4 regions of the Neorhizobium sp. 2083 genome follow, and region 1 is predicted to be linked to each of the others. Evidence: riboswitches for the same ligand, from Rfam matches in the RefSeq annotation. Region 1 holds a riboswitch; each other region holds the start of a gene.

Region 1 (4,237 bases):
CACCTGGAGGCCAGTCGCCTTTTCGATCTCTTCCGCGGCAACTCCGCCGGGTCTCAGGAGCCGGATCACGCCGTCTTCGACGCGAACGATGGTCGACTCCACCCCGACCGGAGCCGCCCCACCGTCGATGATAAGAACGAGCTTGTCGCCCAGATCGTCGGCGACATGGGCAGCGCTGGTTGGGCTTACCTTGCCGGACGTATTGGCGCTCGGCGCCGCGAGCGGCCTGCCGAAGGCGCGGATGAGCTCGGAGGCGAAGCCCTTGGGAAGCCGGATGCCGACCGTGTCGAGCCCCGCCGTCGCCAGCGCATGGATGCCGCTTTCGGGCTTCAGGGGAAGGATCAGGGTGAGGGGACCCGGCCAGAAAGCTTCCGCAAGTTTTCGCGAAATGGGATCGAACTCCGCATAACGCTCGGCCATGTCGAGGTCCGACATGTGGCAGATCAGCGGGTTGAAGCGCGGCCGGCCCTTCGTTTCATAGATCCGGGTGATGGCGGCGGGATTGGTGGCATCGGCCGCAAGCCCGTAGACCGTTTCGGTGGGGATTGCCACCGGCAGGCCGTCGCCAAGCACGGCGCAGGCTTTGGCGAGCGCGCCGTCATGCTCCCGGGTGATGTCGATGATCTGAGCCGTCATGTCCGCCCGTCAATAACGCGGACCAGTCCGGCTTCAAAGCTTTTTGATGATCTCGCGAAGCATTTCATTGGAAGTGCCGAGCATCAGCACGTTCTTGATCGCTTCCGTCGGATCGTTGGTCTGGAACAGCAGGCCGTTCTTGCGGATCGAGCGGTTGATCTGCAGCGGCTGGCCGGCCTCGCGTTCGACCGCGACGGCAAAATACATGCGCGAATAGGCCGTGCTGATCCGCTCGAAGAACGTTTCCTTGTCGCCGATCTCGGAGAAGAAGTTGGCGATGTAGAAGGACCAGCTGACCGGCACGCCGCGTGCAAGCAGAGTTCTTGCCGCGGTGACGTGGCAGTAGCCGAGATGCGGCCGTTCATCGAGCGTGTGATGAAAGACGATCTTCGGGAACTTGATCGAGCGGTGGAAGGAGTTGATCCGGTTGTGGCTGGCTTCTCCGGCTGCCTCGAGCCTCTTGCCGGTGCGCTCGGCGACTTCGTCATGGGTGAGATAGCGGCGCTCGGCCGGCAGCCAGATCGGATTGTAGCGGGCAATGCGCCCCGTCCGCAGGAATTCCGAATGGGCAGCCGTTTTCACGACCACCGGCGCCGGAGGCTTTGGTGGAGGGGCGTCGTAGTAGCGGATCTTTCCCTTTGCCTGCACGGTGGCGTCGCTCCCATTCGAGCCGGGATTTTATGGCCTATCTGTTAATGACAGGTTTCGCTTTCGCGGAGCTGGAGTGTTGCATTTTGACCCGTTTTGCCGCTGTCGCCAACGCGGTTGCCGATGTCGCAATGTCGCCTATGCGACACGCATGCTCGATGATTATATCCGCTTCGATCTCAGGGTGCCGCCGAACTAGGGAGGCGGAGAATTGGGAAGCCGGCAGGGGCCTTGAAAACCTCGATCCGGCGCTGCCCCCGCAACGGTGGTGGAGCAACAAAGCCTGGCATGAGCCACTGGGAAAGAGCCGAAAAGGCCGCCCGGGAAGGCGCTGGGCCCGTCCCCTCAAGGGACAGCTCCTGAGCCCGGAAACCAGCCTCGGGACAAAAGACGACGACCGGACGCGGCGGGCGTTCGGGACAGGGTTTGGGGTGGGCCTTGAGGCCGGCCGGCATTTCCATGTCCTTCCGCTGTCCATTTTTGACGAGGAAGGTTATATGGAAATTCGCAATCAGGCCCTGCGGCAGCTCAAGAACCGTCGCGAAGGTTTCAGCCTCGAGCAGGCCTTCTATACCGATCCCAGTTACTACAAGCTCGATCTGGAAATGATCTGGTATCGCGACTGGCTGTTCGTCGGCCATGATTGCGAGTTGCCCAAGGCTGGAGCCTATTTCACCCTGCAGATCGGCGATTATCCGGTCGTCGTCGTGCGTGGCCGTGACAACCAGATCCGCGCCCTGCACAACACATGCCGTCATCGTGGCAGCCGCGTCTGCACCAAGGAGCATGGCTCGGCGGTCCGGCTTGTCTGTCCCTACCATCAATGGACCTACGAGCTGGACGGCTCGCTTCTGGTCGGCCGCCAGATGGGCCAGGACTTCGACAAGACCCAGTTCGCCATGAAGAAGGTCCATTGCGAGAGCGTCGCCGGCTATATCTTCATCTGCCTTGCCAATGAAGCGCCGGATTTCGCGCCGGTCCGGGCCTCGATCGAACCTTATCTGGCACCGCATCGCCTGTGGGAAGCCAAGGTCGCCCACCAGTCGACGATCATCGAGAAGGGCAACTGGAAGCTTGTCTGGGAAAACAACCGCGAGTGCTACCACTGCGCCGCGAACCATCCGGAACTCTGCCGCACCTATCCGGAATCGCCGACCGCGACCGGCGTCCAGGGCGCCAAGGACGATCCGGTCATCGCCGCCCATTGGCAGCGCTGCGAGGAGGCCGGGTTGCCGAGCGAATTCCGCATGGACGAGACCGGCCAGTTCCGCGTTGCGCGCATGCCGCTGATCGAGGATGCCGAGAGCTACACGATGACCGGCCGCAACGCCGTCCAGCGCAGGCTTTCCGACGACGTGACGATCAACTCGATCGGCACCATGCTGCTCTTCCACTATCCGAGCAGCTGGAACCACATTCTCGGCGACCACGCGATCTCGTTCCGGGTCACCCCGCTTGGGCCCGAGGAGACGGCGGTCACCACCAAATGGCTGGTTCACAAGGATGCGGTCGAGGGCGTCGACTACAATCTCGAAGAGCTGACGCATGTCTGGAACATGACCAACGACCAGGACCGCCAGATCGTCGAGGAAAATGCCTTCGGCATCCGCTCGCCGGCTTATGAACCTGGTCCCTATTCGCCGCTGCACGAAGGCGGCGTCATGCAGTTCGTCGAATGGTATTCGAACTTCATGGTCAACCGGCTGCAGGGCGACCAGGCGAAGCTTTCGATCGTCGCCTGATCTATTGCTGCTTATCGCCAATTCGTGATCGGCCGTTCGTTGCGAAGCGGCCGGTCATAGGAACGAAGTCCTGTGGCCTGCGTTAGGTTTTCAATCGAAAACCATGAGAGGAAACCCAGGATGAGTGCTTTTCGTTTGCGCCTGACCGCGGCGGCGGTCGCCGTCGCGACCACATTTGCCGGCCTTGTGCCCGCGCAGGCCATCCAGATGCCCGCTCCCCCGGCCGGCATTTCCGACACCGGCAATATCACCAATGTCCAGCTGCTGCGGCGCGACTACGGCCGGCGTGACCGCTACGGCTGGTATGGCGGCCACCGCGGTTACCGCGAACGCCGCCCCGGTTATCGCTACCACAACGGTTTCTGGTTCCCGTTGGCAGCCTTCGGTGCCGGCGCGCTTATCGGCGGTGCCATCCAGGCGGACCGGGGTTACGGCAGCCGCCACGTCGCCTGGTGCGAAAGCCGCTACCGGACCTATCGAGCCTTCGACAACACTTACGTAGCGAGCGCCGGTATCCGCCGATCCTGCGTTTCGCCCTACAGGTAATCAGGCATTGGTCGTCTCAAGACGAAAACCCGGCCGCTGCAGACGCGCGGCCGGGTTTCCTTCGTCGGAACGACGTTAATCACGCATTCAGGATGAATTTCCTAAAGTCGCGCCGAAATTGAACTCGCGGGATATCCAGCATAATCTACCGGCGAAGTTGAAATAGCCAAGGGTTTGGGGGCTTAACATGACGTTTTTCAAGACGCTTGCGGTCGCGGGGATCGCCGCTGCCGTTCTCGCCGGCTCGTTGATGCCGGCTCAGGCCATGCCGCGTATGGCCGCTCCGGCGGCCGGGATGGAAACGAACGCCGGTCCAGACGTGGCCCTCGTGCAGTACCGCCGTCATGGCGGCGGCTGGTATGGCGGATATCGCGGCCACCGCGACTACCGTCCCGGTTATCGCCGCCACAACGGCTATTGGTTCCCGCTTGCCGCATTCGGCGCAGGCGCATTGATCGGCGGCGCCATCGCCGCACAGCCGCGTTACGTCGAACCGGCCCCCGCCTATGACGGCGGCGACGACATCAATCCGCGTCACTACGAATGGTGCGCCGAGCGTTATCGCTCCTACGACGCCTATTCGAACTCCTTCCAGCCGAACTACGGCCCGCGCCAGACCTGCTATTCGCCTTATTTCTAGGAACGCATGGCCAGACTGTCGAGCT
Region 2 (4,237 bases), on a different contig from region 1:
GCGCCGCTGCCTTGGCAAGGTCCGTTGGTCGGGCTTGCCTGCCCGCGAACGGGAAATAGGAGGCAAAGGCGCCGGTTGCCGGCTCGCCGCCGCTGATCGCGGCCGACAGTTCCTTGCGGTCGAAAGCGAAATCCAGGGCCTGGCGCACCTTCACGTCGCCGAGCAGCGGGCGCGTGGTGTTGAAAAACGCGAGATACTGATAACCGACGGGGAACGACTTGATGGTGAGTTCCGGATTCGCCTTCAGGCGAGTCACCGCTTCCGACGGGAGGCCGAAAGCGAGGTCCAGTTCGCCCGATTCCAGCGCCAGCGTCATCGTCTGTGCTTCGCCGAATTTGCGGAACTCGACCGGCGAGCGTTTTTCCGAGGCAGCGAAATAGGCGTTCGGTTCGAGCTTGATCGACGCATCCGTCTTGAAGCCGGCGATCTTGTAGGGGCCGGTGAACACGGCATTGCCGTTGCCAACCGGCTTGTAGGCAATCAGCGGCCATTCGGCGAACAGCGACTGGATGAGTGGAACCGGCTTCTCGGTCGTGACCTTGAGAGTCAGGTCGCCGGCCGCTTCGAAGCTTAGCTTGCCGCCTGTGGCGAGCGCCGCCTTGTTGTTGGCGAAGGTGTTGTCGAAACCCGCCGCGAGCGTCTTGGCGGTGACCGGCGTTCCATCGGAGAACCTCCGGTAGGCCTTCAGCGTGATCGTCCAAGTCAGATCGCCGGTACGTTCTGCCTTTTCCGCAAGTTCGGGAACAAGTTTGCCTTCCTTGTCGACGGTGAAGAGGTTTTCGCCGACACCATGGCTGGTCAGCGCCCAGCCGTTCGATGCCCTGGCCGGATCGGTGCCGCTGGTGATATATGTCGCGCCGATCCGCAACGGCTCGGCCGCAACAGCAGCGGATGCGACGACGAATACCGAGGCGGCCAGCAAGGCCGCCGTGGGGCCGGATAGGATTTTCGAAGGCAAGTCTCTCTCCTTAGTCTTGTTTTAACGCACGCGAAGTCGCTGCTTGCGGCCAGTCGGGTGATAGGCAAAGTCCTCGACGACATGGCCGCCGAGCAGATGTTCTGTGATGATCCGGTCGACCGCCTCTTCGGTGACGCCGCCGCAATAAGTGCCCTCGGGAAAGACCTGCAGGACCGGCGCCAGACCACAGGGACCGAGGCAGGTGGATTTGACCGTCATCGTGCCGTCGCCGACCACACGCAGATTGCGGCGTTCCTGCTGGTTGCGGATGTGGTTCCAGATGGCGTCGGCACCGGCGCTGTTGCAGGCTCCGCCTTCGCAAACGAGGACACGCCGTTTCTGTGGTGGGATCAACGAACCCTCGGCAGAGAATTTCCGCCCGGGTGTTTCTGCTAGCGCCTCTGTCGTTTTAAGCAGATCGCCAAGAAGCGGAGCCATCAGCGGGCTGGATGCAATGTCCCTTGTGATCGACAGGGCCGGCCACGGCCGCTCGGCCAAAGCCTTCCACCGCTTCAGGGATCTCGTCAGCCAGATATGAAAGCTCGGCTCCATGGGCAGGACGAGTGGTACGATCACGACGGCATCGACATCCTGGTCCAACAGGCTCGACAAGGCCTCGCGGAGGGATGGCGTGCCCTGTTCGGTAAATGCGAAACGGACTTTGGCACCAGGGTGAAACACCGCGATGCGATGGGCCAGGCGTTGCATTTCGAGATGCGGCGAAGCCGCAAACGCGGACTTGGCGATCAGCAGGATCGCACGCCTCGATATCGTGTCGGTGAGGTTGTCGTCCTTGCCCACTGCCTCAATCTCTATCACTTGCGAGGAGGCAGCAAAAATGACGGCGCGATCGGGCGCGAGCCCAAAAGCACCTTCATTCCTGTGGCACACCCCGACCACGGAAATCCCAAACGTCAGGCAGGTCTCCTGGCTTACGGGTCAAAGCCTTGATCGTCCGTCTTCCCGGCATTCTCTGCCAGTGACATGTTGGACGAACGGCTCGCCGTTCACAGTTGCGGGACAGCTCCGGGTTTACACCGGATTCCCTCTTAGCTTCCGTCGCAGAGACGGAAGAACCTTGACGGCGCAGACCGTATACTGCCGTAGCCGGGTGTCAACCAGCCATCGGATGGCACACGGTCACGCTGGCTGACGATCCCGACGCGCCTCTTCACCTCGGCTCCACCGGCAAGATCCTGAAGCGGCGCTTTTAGACCATAATTGTGGAGACGATGCAGGATTCGGGAAGCACTGGACCGCTGATCGACGATCGCAGCCGGCGGCAGGAGGCCCGGTTCGTCAGTTTCAGGCCGTCAGCCAAGGCGTGCGGTATCGTCATTTCAAAGCGAATTGGTCGGAATCGGAAGCGGAATTCCCGGATTCCGACCGTGGTTCCCGCGATGTCAGTGTGCTAAGCCGGAACCGCCGACCGCGACGACCGAGAAGGGCTTCCCTTGCACGGCGATCGTTCGGGTCTCTTTTAGGGTTTGCGCATCGACAATCCGGACAAGCGAATGCCTGGGATCAGTTATGGCAATATGCCCATCGGCCACCGCCAGGCGAGGACGTGGATCGCGCCAATGGCCATCCTTGCTATAGGGCTCGGTGATCTTTGCCTTGCGGACGATTCCGCCCTTGACCACGTCGAGCACATGGAGGTCGCCATCTTCCGTGAGGATGTAAGCGTTGCGGGGCATCGCGGGATCGACAAGGAAATCGATCCGGCGGGTTGGCAACTCGATCAGCCGGAACGGGTGCTCGTTATCGGGATCAATCAGAACGACCTTGTCCTCGCCGTAATTGCCCAGGAAGAACTGCATCGCCTTGCCGCCGAGAAGCGTGCCTGTATAGCCCTTCGGAAATTCGGGCGGATAGGGAAGGATATCGATTTTCGGTCCGTCGATTCCTCCGGGCCGGGCAACGAGCACACCCTCCTTGCATCCGAACGCGACAAGACGAGCTGAGGTCGCTTCGCCGTGAAGGTCCGTGCATTTGCTGATTTCGCCGACTTGCCTCATGTTCTCATCAATCACGCGAAGGCCGACGCGTGGCGGCAGTTCATTCGGCGTCGTTTCCACTTCAGCGTTCGGCGCCGAGACAAGTACATGGCGACCCATCGCAACGGCCACTCCGTGATGGGGTTTAGTCGTGTCGACGGTTCGGACCTCGGCTTCGCCTTTGAGAAGAGCCATCTCGTCGATAACGTCGGCCTTGCCGCCAAGGTCGTAAAATACGATCACGTGATCGTCGTGCGGAACCACATGTCCCGGCCGCTTGTCTTCGAAGCTGACGGGCAGAAGGGCTGGATCGGAAACGTCAAGGTCACGATGCTCGCCGTGATCGGAGAAGTCGATGCCGGTCTTTATGACATGGACGATATCGGCTTCGCTCTGGGCGACGAACACCGTCCGGCCCGACGCACTCGCCGTCAAAGCGGCATGACCCTTTACATTGTAGCGGCCGAGTTCCCTGCCGTCGGAAAAATCGATGGCTCGGACAACCGGATGAGTATGATCGGCGATGAAGAGACGCCAAGCCTCCTTCGTTTCCTTATCTTCATCCGCTATGGCGCCAGTGCCAACGAGAAAAAAAGTTGCAGCCACAACGGCTATGATGCGTGCACGGGGGTGAACTGGTCTCATTGGGTTCCTTCCGTTGTTGTTAGGTTTTCCACGAACGACGTACTGCCGCTGCATAGCGCCCGGCGGTCAATCGTGCGATCAATAATGTTATTACGTTACATTCATCAAGGATGTAATAACATTACATAGGCATGAGTTGTCAATCTCCTGGGGCGGCACGAACAAGGTTTGGTTGGAACTCGAAAAATCCCATGCGCATTGCAGAATGTCGGCAGGATAGAAGATCCGGTCGTCGTTGCACTGTTCGTGCGGATCGGCAAGACCAAGCTCCTCGACAACCGGATGATCGCGAAAGAGGCGCGAGTGTGGGACAGGAGAGGCGCGATGAGTGCCGCGGGCTCCGCCACACGCTTAAACCCCAGTCGTATCCGGGCGATGAAGGGTGGAACGCCGATCGTATGCCTGACCGCCATACAACGCCGATGGTGCGGTTCGTTGATGAACATTGCGATCTCCTGCTTGTCGGAGATTCCCTCGGCATGGTGCTTTACGGTCTGGACAGCACCGTGGGGGTGACGCTCGACGTGATGATTGCGCACGGCAGGGCGGTGATGCGAGGTGTCGGCAAATCCTGCGTGGTCGTCGATATGCCATTTGGAAGCTACCAGGAATCCAAGGAGCTGGCCTATCGCAATGC
Region 3 (4,237 bases), on a different contig from region 1:
GGTCCCGGCAGAAACTTCCTCGCCGGCCCGGAATCGTTCGCGGACCACGCCGGCAAGCGCGCCGAGCACGGCCCAGAACACCAGATTGGTGGCATAGACCGCGTTGACGAAGCGGGCATAGAGATCCATCGGCACCGCCGTTTCATGGCTGGGCGGCAGCGGCGCGCCGACGAGATGCGGAGCGATAAGAAGTACGATCGCCAGGGCCGCGAACACGGCGGAGCGCGTATAGACGAGCAGGCCGAGGCCGATCGCGGTGCAGAGAGCCGTCGAGACCCACCAGACCTGGCGCGGCCCGAGTTCGGCTGCCGGCATGCCGGGCAGTTCCGGCGGCAGGCCGAGGCCGGGCGCAAGGATGACGGTGAGGAAGCCGGCAATGCCGAACATCAGGCCGCCGCGCCAGCCCCTGAAACCGCCGAATGCTTCCGAAACCGCGACCAGGACGAGGGCGAAGCCGATGCCGGACAGCATGTCTGCGGCGAGCGTATAGATGAAGCGCTCGAAACCGTCGGCCGGAGCCCAGGCCTCTTCTTCATGATGGTGATCGGCAGCAGGTGCCGCTGTACCGGCTGCCGCGGGTGCAGCGTCATGGCTGTGGCCCGCCTCGGGTGCGGCATTTTCGAATACTTCCGCCTTGAGGATCAGCGGCACGGTGGAGAAGCTCTGCATCACGGTGAGCAGCAATCCGGACAACAGTCCGGCGATCACCGCCGTGAAGACGATGTTACGAAACAGCGACATTTGGGAGATCTCCTCAGTGGCAGGGGAAGGCGAGCGAGTGGCGCGTGTCATGGGCGGCATTGTGGACGACTTCCAGATGCGAGAAGCCGACAAAGCCGACGATGAACAGGCCGAGCAGGGCCGTCATGCTGAGGGGAATGATCTTCGAAGCGGAGAGGCTGACTGCAGTTGCAGCAGAATTCGTAACCATGGTCTCGTCCTTTCGCCCTCCACCCGAGGGCCGTTCAAGTTCTTTGCCGCCTTTGGCAGGTCTCCTGGCTCGCGGATCGGACGCCTTGTCCCGCCTTCCCGGTTTCCCAGTGGCTTGACGGCCGAACGGCCGTTTTGGGTCAAGACTTTCCGCTTACAGTTGCGGGGGCAGCCGCGGGTTGGACGTCGAAATTCCGTCGCACCGCATTCCCTCTAAACCCTTTCGGGCACCATAGGCCCGGCCACTATAGACGAATTCGGCGTCACGGCAATCGCCTTTGCGACGCATTGACATGGGCGTGCGACCGGGCGTACTTGGAAGGAGATGGTCCCTTTCCGGCAACGGGGAGGGCTAAGAGAGAATGCGGTGCGACCCTTTCAGGGTCAATGCCGCGGCTGCCCCCGCAACTGTAGGCGGCGAGCCATTGCCTAAAACGGCCGTTCGGCCGTCAAGCCACTGGGAAACCGGGAAGGCAGGCAAATGGCGTCGACCCGCGAGCCAGGAGACCTGCCGTCCGACAATTCTGCTTCACCGGGCGGGGTGCTCCGGAGGAAGTTTCTCGATCACCGCAGGGGGTTTTGGCCTCCTGCTCCGCGCCCCGATTTTCGACCCCGGCGGGAACGCGGCTGACCGATGAGTGACCTCCGACCAGATGATCCGGCAAGCGGCGACCCGGCCGATGTTACGATCTTCGTCTGCACCAACTGCCGCGACGAGTCTGATAGCGAAATCCGGCCCGGCATCGCGCTGATCGCGGCGCTGCGTGATGCGGCCGCCGGCAAGCCGATCGCGGTGAAGCCCGTCACCTGCCTTGCCAATTGCGAAAAGAGCCCGAGCGCGGCTTTCAACCACCGCAGCGGCTGGTCCTATGTCTTCGGCCATCTGTCGCTCGACAATGTCGATGACATCGTTACCGGGGCGATGATGCTGGCCGAGGACGAGCGCGGTTTCCTTCCCCTTCGCGGCCGCCCGGCCTGCCTGCGCGGCAAGGGCATGACGGCCCGCATTCCACCCTTTCATCATCACGAGGACATGCCATCATGAGCGTTTCGTTCGACCGCGTTCCCTGCACCGTCGTCACCGGGTTTCTGGGAGCCGGCAAGACCACGCTGATCCGCAACCTGATCGAGAACCTCAAGGGCAAGCGGCTGGCGATCATCGTCAACGAGTTCGGCGATGTCGGCATCGATGGCGACGTACTGAAGGGCTGCGGCATCGAAAGCTGCCCCGAGGACAACATCATCGAACTCGCCAACGGCTGCATCTGCTGCACCGTGGCGGATGATTTCGTGCCGGCGATCGACCAGATCCTGGCCATCGAACCGCGTGTCGACCACATCCTCATCGAGACCTCCGGCCTCGCGCTGCCAAAACCGCTCGTCCAGGCCTTCCAGTGGCCGGATGTGAAGGCGCGCGTGACGGTGGATGGCGTCATTGCCGTGGTCGATGGGCTGGCGCTTGCCGAAGGCCGCGTTGCCGACGACCACGAGGCGCTCGAAGCCCAGCGGCAGGCGGACGGCTCGATCGATCACGACGATCCGGTCGAGGAAGTGTTCGAGGACCAGGTCGCCTGCGCCGACATGATCGTGCTCACCAAGAGCGACCTTCTCGACGTCGCCGGCCTTGCCACCGCCAAAGACCGCGTCTCCGCCCATCTGCCGCGCGCCGTCAAGATCGTCTCGGCCGCCAACGGCGCCATCGACCCGGCCGTGCTGATCGGGCTCGGCCTTGCCGTCGAGGACGATATCGAAAACCGCAAGACCCATCACGACGACGAACTGGATCACGATCACGACGATTTCGATAGTTTTGTCGTCGATCTGGCCGCGGTAGCCGATGCCGAGAGCCTCGCAGCCCGCATCTCCGCCACGGCGGAAGCAGAGAATGTGTTGCGCATAAAAGGCTTCGTGGAAGTCGCGAACAAGCCGATGCGCCTGCAGGTCCAGGCGGTAGGATCGCGGGTGAACCACTATTTCGACCGCGCCTGGGCGCCGGGCGAAACGCGGGCGAGCCGCCTCGTCGTCATCGGCGAAAAAGGCATCGACCGCGCCGCGATCGAAAGGATGCTGGCCGCCTGATCGGCCGTAGGAAAGCAGTCTGAGAAAAGGATGCATATACTCGCCACCACATCGTCGTCGCTCGACGACCTGATCGAACCGGTCGACCTCAACCAGTCGCCGGCCGATGTGGTGGTGCTGTCCTTTTCCGGCAGCGATTTGAACGGTGTTTCGGCCGCTTGGGACAGCGCGCATCCGGCAAGCGATGAGGCCGGCCTCGCCGCAACGCTGCGCCTGACCAACCTCTCCGATCTCCGCCACCCGATGTCCGTGGACCTGTGGATCGAGAAGACGGCCGCCCGGGCCAAGGTCATCCTCGTGCGCATCCTTGGCGGCTACGATCGATGGTCCTATGGCGTCGAGGAGCTTTCGCGGCTCGCACGTGCCAGAAAGATCGCACTTGCCTTGCTGCCCGGCGAATGCAGCATCCGCGACGAGCGGCTGGCCGAAGCATCGACGGTTTCGCCAGATCAGCTTTCCGCGATCCTCGCCTGCTTTCGCGAGGGCGGCCCGGACAATATGCGGCTTCTCGCCAGACGGCTTGCCGCCCTCGCGGCGGGAAAGGCAACCGCCGGCAAGGTCGATATCCTTCCCGCGGCAATGCCGATGCCGAAAGCCGGTTTCTACAGGCCGGCAGAAGGCATCGTCGCAGCCGCCGATCTCCTTTCGGGCTTTGCGCCGGATGCGCCACGCCTGCCGATCCTCTTCTACCGCTCGATGCTGCTCGCCAATGATGCCGCACCGATCGACGCGCTATTCGAACTATTGGCACAACGCGGCTTCGCACCCATGCCGATCTTCGTGAGCGGGCTCAAGGATGCGGAAGCCCTGGCATTCGTCGAACAGGCAATCCTGGATCTCGATCCCGCGGCGATCCTTTCGACCACCGCCTTTGCGAGCGGCACGGACGGGAACGGCGACACGATTTTCGACCGCACCGGCGTGCCCGTTTTCCAGATCGTCGTCGCCACCACGCGGCGCGAAGGCTGGGCGGAAAACCGGCGCGGCCTCAACCCCGCCGACCTCGCCATGCATGTCGTCCTGCCGGAACTCGACGGGCGCATCTTGGCCGGCGCGATTTCCTTCAAGGCGGGCGAAAATTCCGCAAACCTCGTCAACCAGCCGGAACCGGATCGGGTAAAACAGGTCGCCGACCGCATCGGCGCTTTCCTTCGCCTGAAGGCGACGCCCCGCGCTGAACGCAGGGTCGTCATCCTGATGCCGGATTACCCGAGTGCGCCGGGGCGCA
Region 4 (4,237 bases), on a different contig from region 1:
CTATGCGCTGGCCGCCTGGCGCAACGAACATCTGCCGCCGACTGCTCTCGGCCCGAGCGGCGAGGTGATCCCGAAGAACATCATCTCCAAGGCGCCCTCCGCGGAACTCAGGCCCAACCAGACCGACCAGGATTCGCTGCCGCCCTATCCGGTCCTCGACGACATTCTCGAATGCCTCGTCGAGCTGGAAATGGGTACGGAAGAGATCGTCGCACGCGGCCACGACATCGCCACCGTGCACCGGATCGAGCACCTGCTTTATCTTGCCGAATACAAGCGGCGGCAGTCGGCGCCCGGCGTCAAGATCACCAAGAAGAATTTCGGCCGCGACCGGCGTTACCCGATCACCAACCGTTTCCGCGACCGGTAGGAGGGGATCATGGCCCTGCGCAGCTCGGTCGAGATCTTCAACATCCGCACCCGGCACAACCGGGTGGTCTGGCAGACGGAGGCGCTGTTCGAGGCGCCGAACTGGTCGCCGGACGGCCGATACCTGATGCTGAACAGCGACGGCCTGATCTATCGGCTGTCGCCGGATGGTGACGGCGGTCCACAGCTTGTCGATACGGGCTTTGCCCAGCAATGCAACAACGACCACGGTATTTCGCCGGACGGATCGCTGATCGCGATTTCCGACAAAGCGGAGTTCGGCAAGTCGGCGATCTATGTTCTTCCCGCAGGTGGAGCTACGCCGAGGCTGGTGACGCGGAACCTGCCATCCTACTGGCACGGCTGGTCGCCGGACGGAAAAAGCTTCGCCTATTGCGGCATCCGCGGCGACGAGTTCGACGTCTATACGATCGGTATCGAAGGCGGCGAGGAAACCCGGCTGACTTTTGGCGAAGGCCGCAATGACGGGCCGGATTATTCGCCGGACGGCCAGTGGATCTATTTCAACTCCAGCCGCACGGGTGTGATGCAGATCTGGCGCGTTCCGGCATCAGGCGGCCCGGCCGAGCGGATCACCGACAGCGGTTACGGCGACTGGTTTCCGCATCCGTCACCGAAGGGTGACAAGATCGTTTTCGTCTCCTACGACGCCGATGTCTTCGACCATCCGCGCGATCTGAATGTTCGCGTCCGGCTGATGGACATGGACGGCGGCAATGTCGAGACGCTGTTCGACCTCTTCGGCGGACAGGGCACGATGAATTCGCCCAACTGGTCTCCGCAAGGCGACAAATTCTCCTATGTGCGCTATTTCCCTGTCGCATGATGACCTTGCCGATGCCGGCGCACCGGCATAAAACCGATCCTGTCAGGTGCCGGCGGCAAGCCGGAGAATCGGGAATCCGGGGCAGATCCGGAACGTGCCCAGCGCTGTGAGGTGGACGCTCGGCCGCAGGAGTTTTAGCCACTGGGAAACCGGGAAGGCGGCGGCAGGAAGCGGATGAAGCCAAGTCAGAAGACCGGCCTGACACGATAGACCGACCCGCGCGGACGGCGGAAGGTTTCGGACCTCTCCTTGCTTCTGAAAGGCTCAGCCTAGGAAGGAAGGGAAGCGACGGCATTGTTGGGGATAAACGATGCAGCCTGACCCTTTTGCGCATGCCTTGCTGCCTGCCGGTGAGTTTTCGAAAGTCGAACGCGCGGCCGTCTACAGGGCGATCGAGACGCGCCGCGACGTGCGCGACCAGTTCCTGCCCGATCCGCTGCCGGACGACCTGGTGATGCGCCTGCTCGGCGCCGCGCATTCCGCGCCCTCGGTCGGCTTCATGCAGCCGTGGAATTTCATCCTTGTCCGCGATCCGGCGGTGCGGGCGGCGGCACGGGCCGCCTTTTCGAGCGCCAATGAAGAGGCCGCGGAAATGTTCGGCGGGGAGCGCGGCGACCTCTACCGCAGCCTGAAACTCGAGGGCATCGTCAAGGCGCCGCTGTCGGTCTGCGTCACCTGCGATCCGGATCGTGCGGGACCGGTCGTGCTCGGCCGCACCCACAATCCGCGCATGGACGCCTATTCGACGGTCTGCGCCGTGCAGAACCTCTGGCTCGCGGCACGGGCCGAAGGCGTCGGTGTCGGCTGGGTCAGCATTTTTCATGACGAGGACGTGCGGGCGCTGCTCGGCATTCCGGATCGCATCGAGATCGTCGCCTGGCTCTGCCTCGGTTATGTCGACCAGCTTTACAGCGAGCCGGAGCTGGCCCTCAAGGGCTGGCGCCAGCGCCTGGCCCTGGACGAGCTGATCTTTCAGGACCGGTGGGACAGCCGCTGACTATTGCTGCGGCTGCGGTCCGGCCGATTTCGGATGGGCGAGATCGATACTCTCGTTGGGCAGGAAGGTCGGCCCGACGGTGCGCACCTTGTTGTTCGGGTCGTATGGCCGCTCCGGTGGCGGGGTGAGCACCGGCGGCTGGACGGCGGCCGCCTGCGGCTTTTGCGGCGGGCGGGTGCGCAGGTTGGTGATCCCGGAATAGGGCTGCTCTTCCTTCGGAAGTTCGATCCCCGGCACTTTTCGACGGTCGTCCACGACAGGCGGCAGCGGCTCGAAGGAGGGGATGCAGCGCTGTTCGCGGATGGCGGCGAGAATGGTGGTCCGCTCCTCCGAGGGCAGGATCATCTGCCGCGAACTGTTGCGTTCGGCGGTCAGCGCATCGCGGCTCTGCTCCATTCCGTCCAGCGCCTCCCGCATCTGGCGGCAGACGTCGGCATTGGGGCCGCCGAGGACGACGACGCTGCCGTTGCCGCAGCCGGCCCGGCGCATGTCGATCCTGAGTTCGCGGATATCGGCATTGTATTCGCCGAGCTGCTGGGCGTAGCTGCGCGCCGCGGACGTGCTGCCGATGATCTCCGCGCTGTTGCCAAGTTTCCGGTAAAGCGCCGCGCAAACGGCAGGATCCCCCGCAAGCGCTGCGGCAGGCAGAAAAAACAGCGGTACGGTCAGCAGGCCGCGAAGCGGTATCGGCAATTCCGGAATCCTCTCCAGAGTGGAGATTGCATCATGGAACGTGCCGGTTGACAATTTTATAAAACCGCGGGCATCGCCGTCAAAATTGGCCAATATCCGGCGCAGGTCATTTCGACGACAGGGGTTTGAGCCCCTGTTTCAGGGCTCAAACCGGGTCTCTAATAGATCTGCAACTCAGGATTGAAATTGCAGATTGGGCTGCGATGCTTCGACGACGGCGAGCGCCGCCATGTTCACCACGCCGCGTGACGTGACCGAGGACGACAGGATATGCGCCGGCTGGGCCGCGCCGAGCAGGATCGGCCCGACATGCAGCGCGTCCGTCATGTTGCGGACGATACCGAGCGATATGTTTGCCGCGTCGAGATTCGGGAAGACGAGCAGGTTGGCTTCGCCGGTGAGCGAGCTGTTCGGCATGGCCCGCTTGCGCACGATTTCCGACAGCGCCGAACCGCCCTGCATTTCGCCGTCCACTTCCAGCTCCGGCGCCCGCTGGCGTACCAGCTTCAAGGCGGCCCGCATCTTCTGGGCACTTTCCGAATCGCGCGAGCCGAAGTTCGAATGGCAGATCAGCGCCGCCTTCGGGGTAATGCCGAATCGGCGGATTTCCTCGGCCGCCAGGACCGTGATCTCGGCGATCTCCTGCGCGGACGGATTGTAGTTCACGAAGGTGTCGGTGAAGAACATCGCGCCGCGCTGGGAAATGACAAGGCTGAGGCCCGAGAAGGCGCAGACGTCCGGGCGCTTGCCGATGATCTGGTTCACGTCGTTGAGATGTTTGTCGTAACGGCCTTCGACGCCGCAGATCAGCGCGTCCGCATCGCCGCGCTTGACCGCCAGCGCGCCGATCACCGTGTTGTTGGTGCGCACGATGGTGCGCGCCGCTTCCGGATTGATGCCTTCGCGGCCGACCAGTGCGAAATATTCGTCGACATAGTCGCGGTAGCGCGGATCGTCTTCCGGGTTGACCACGGCGAAGTCGACATTCGGGCGAATGCGGATGCCGAAGCGGGCAAGCCGCGCCTCGATGACCGAGGGACGGCCGATCAGGATCGGGGTTGCGGTCTTTTCCTCGAGCAGGACCTGGGCGGCGCGCAGCACGCGCTCGTCCTCGCCTTCCGCGAAGATCACCCGGTTCCTTTCCGAAACCTTGGCGGCGCTGAAGATCGGCTTCATCACGAAACCGGAACGCCAGACGAAGCGGTTCAGCTGGTCGAGATAAGCCTCGAAATCATGGATCGGCCGCGAGGCGACACCGGTTTCGGCGGCAGCCCTGGCAACCGCCGGCGCGATGCGCAGGATGAGGCGCGGATCGAAGGGCGAGGGGATCA

Evidence for each region. A riboswitch is a leader RNA that binds a small molecule or an ion and turns the genes downstream of it on or off. The one in region 1 is predicted to bind cobalamin.
Region 2: linked by a shared signal. The riboswitch ahead of J2X76_RS25220 ((2Fe-2S) ferredoxin domain-containing protein) and the one ahead of J2X76_RS03690 (aromatic ring-hydroxylating dioxygenase subunit alpha) in region 1 are both predicted to bind cobalamin.
Region 3: linked by a shared signal. The riboswitch ahead of J2X76_RS28630 (DUF1636 domain-containing protein) and the one ahead of J2X76_RS03690 (aromatic ring-hydroxylating dioxygenase subunit alpha) in region 1 are both predicted to bind cobalamin.
Region 4: linked by a shared signal. The riboswitch ahead of bluB (5,6-dimethylbenzimidazole synthase) and the one ahead of J2X76_RS03690 (aromatic ring-hydroxylating dioxygenase subunit alpha) in region 1 are both predicted to bind cobalamin.

The regions. Positions count from the first base shown of each region.
Region 1 is NZ_JAVDTC010000001.1:690,758-694,994, reverse strand. It holds gene J2X76_RS03700 (L-threonylcarbamoyladenylate synthase) at 1-636, opposite strand, end outside; gene J2X76_RS03695 (DUF6656 family protein) at 670-1,284, opposite strand; cobalamin riboswitch at 1,450-1,680, shown strand; gene J2X76_RS03690 (aromatic ring-hydroxylating dioxygenase subunit alpha) at 1,782-3,026, shown strand; gene J2X76_RS03685 (BA14K family protein) at 3,147-3,572, shown strand; gene J2X76_RS03680 (BA14K family protein) at 3,760-4,212, shown strand.
Region 2 is NZ_JAVDTC010000007.1:272,153-276,389, reverse strand. It holds gene J2X76_RS25225 (ABC transporter substrate-binding protein) at 1-958, opposite strand, end outside; gene J2X76_RS25220 ((2Fe-2S) ferredoxin domain-containing protein) at 980-1,759, opposite strand; cobalamin riboswitch at 1,858-2,054, opposite strand; gene aztD (zinc metallochaperone AztD) at 2,362-3,600, opposite strand; partial or broken gene J2X76_RS25205 (3-methyl-2-oxobutanoate hydroxymethyltransferase) at 3,732-4,237, shown strand, end outside.
Region 3 is NZ_JAVDTC010000010.1:161,282-165,518, reverse strand. It holds gene J2X76_RS28640 (CbtA family protein) at 1-741, opposite strand, end outside; gene J2X76_RS28635 (CbtB-domain containing protein) at 755-931, opposite strand; cobalamin riboswitch at 968-1,180, opposite strand; cobalamin riboswitch at 1,240-1,461, shown strand; gene J2X76_RS28630 (DUF1636 domain-containing protein) at 1,565-1,975, shown strand; gene cobW (cobalamin biosynthesis protein CobW) at 1,972-3,009, shown strand; gene cobN (cobaltochelatase subunit CobN) at 3,040-4,237, shown strand, end outside.
Region 4 is NZ_JAVDTC010000005.1:168,014-172,250, reverse strand. It holds gene J2X76_RS20090 (NAD+ synthase) at 1-370, shown strand, start outside; gene J2X76_RS20085 (TolB family protein) at 386-1,216, shown strand; cobalamin riboswitch at 1,244-1,433, shown strand; gene bluB (5,6-dimethylbenzimidazole synthase) at 1,527-2,213, shown strand; gene J2X76_RS20075 (hypothetical protein) at 2,214-2,906, opposite strand; gene J2X76_RS20070 (NADP-dependent malic enzyme) at 3,081-4,237, opposite strand, start outside.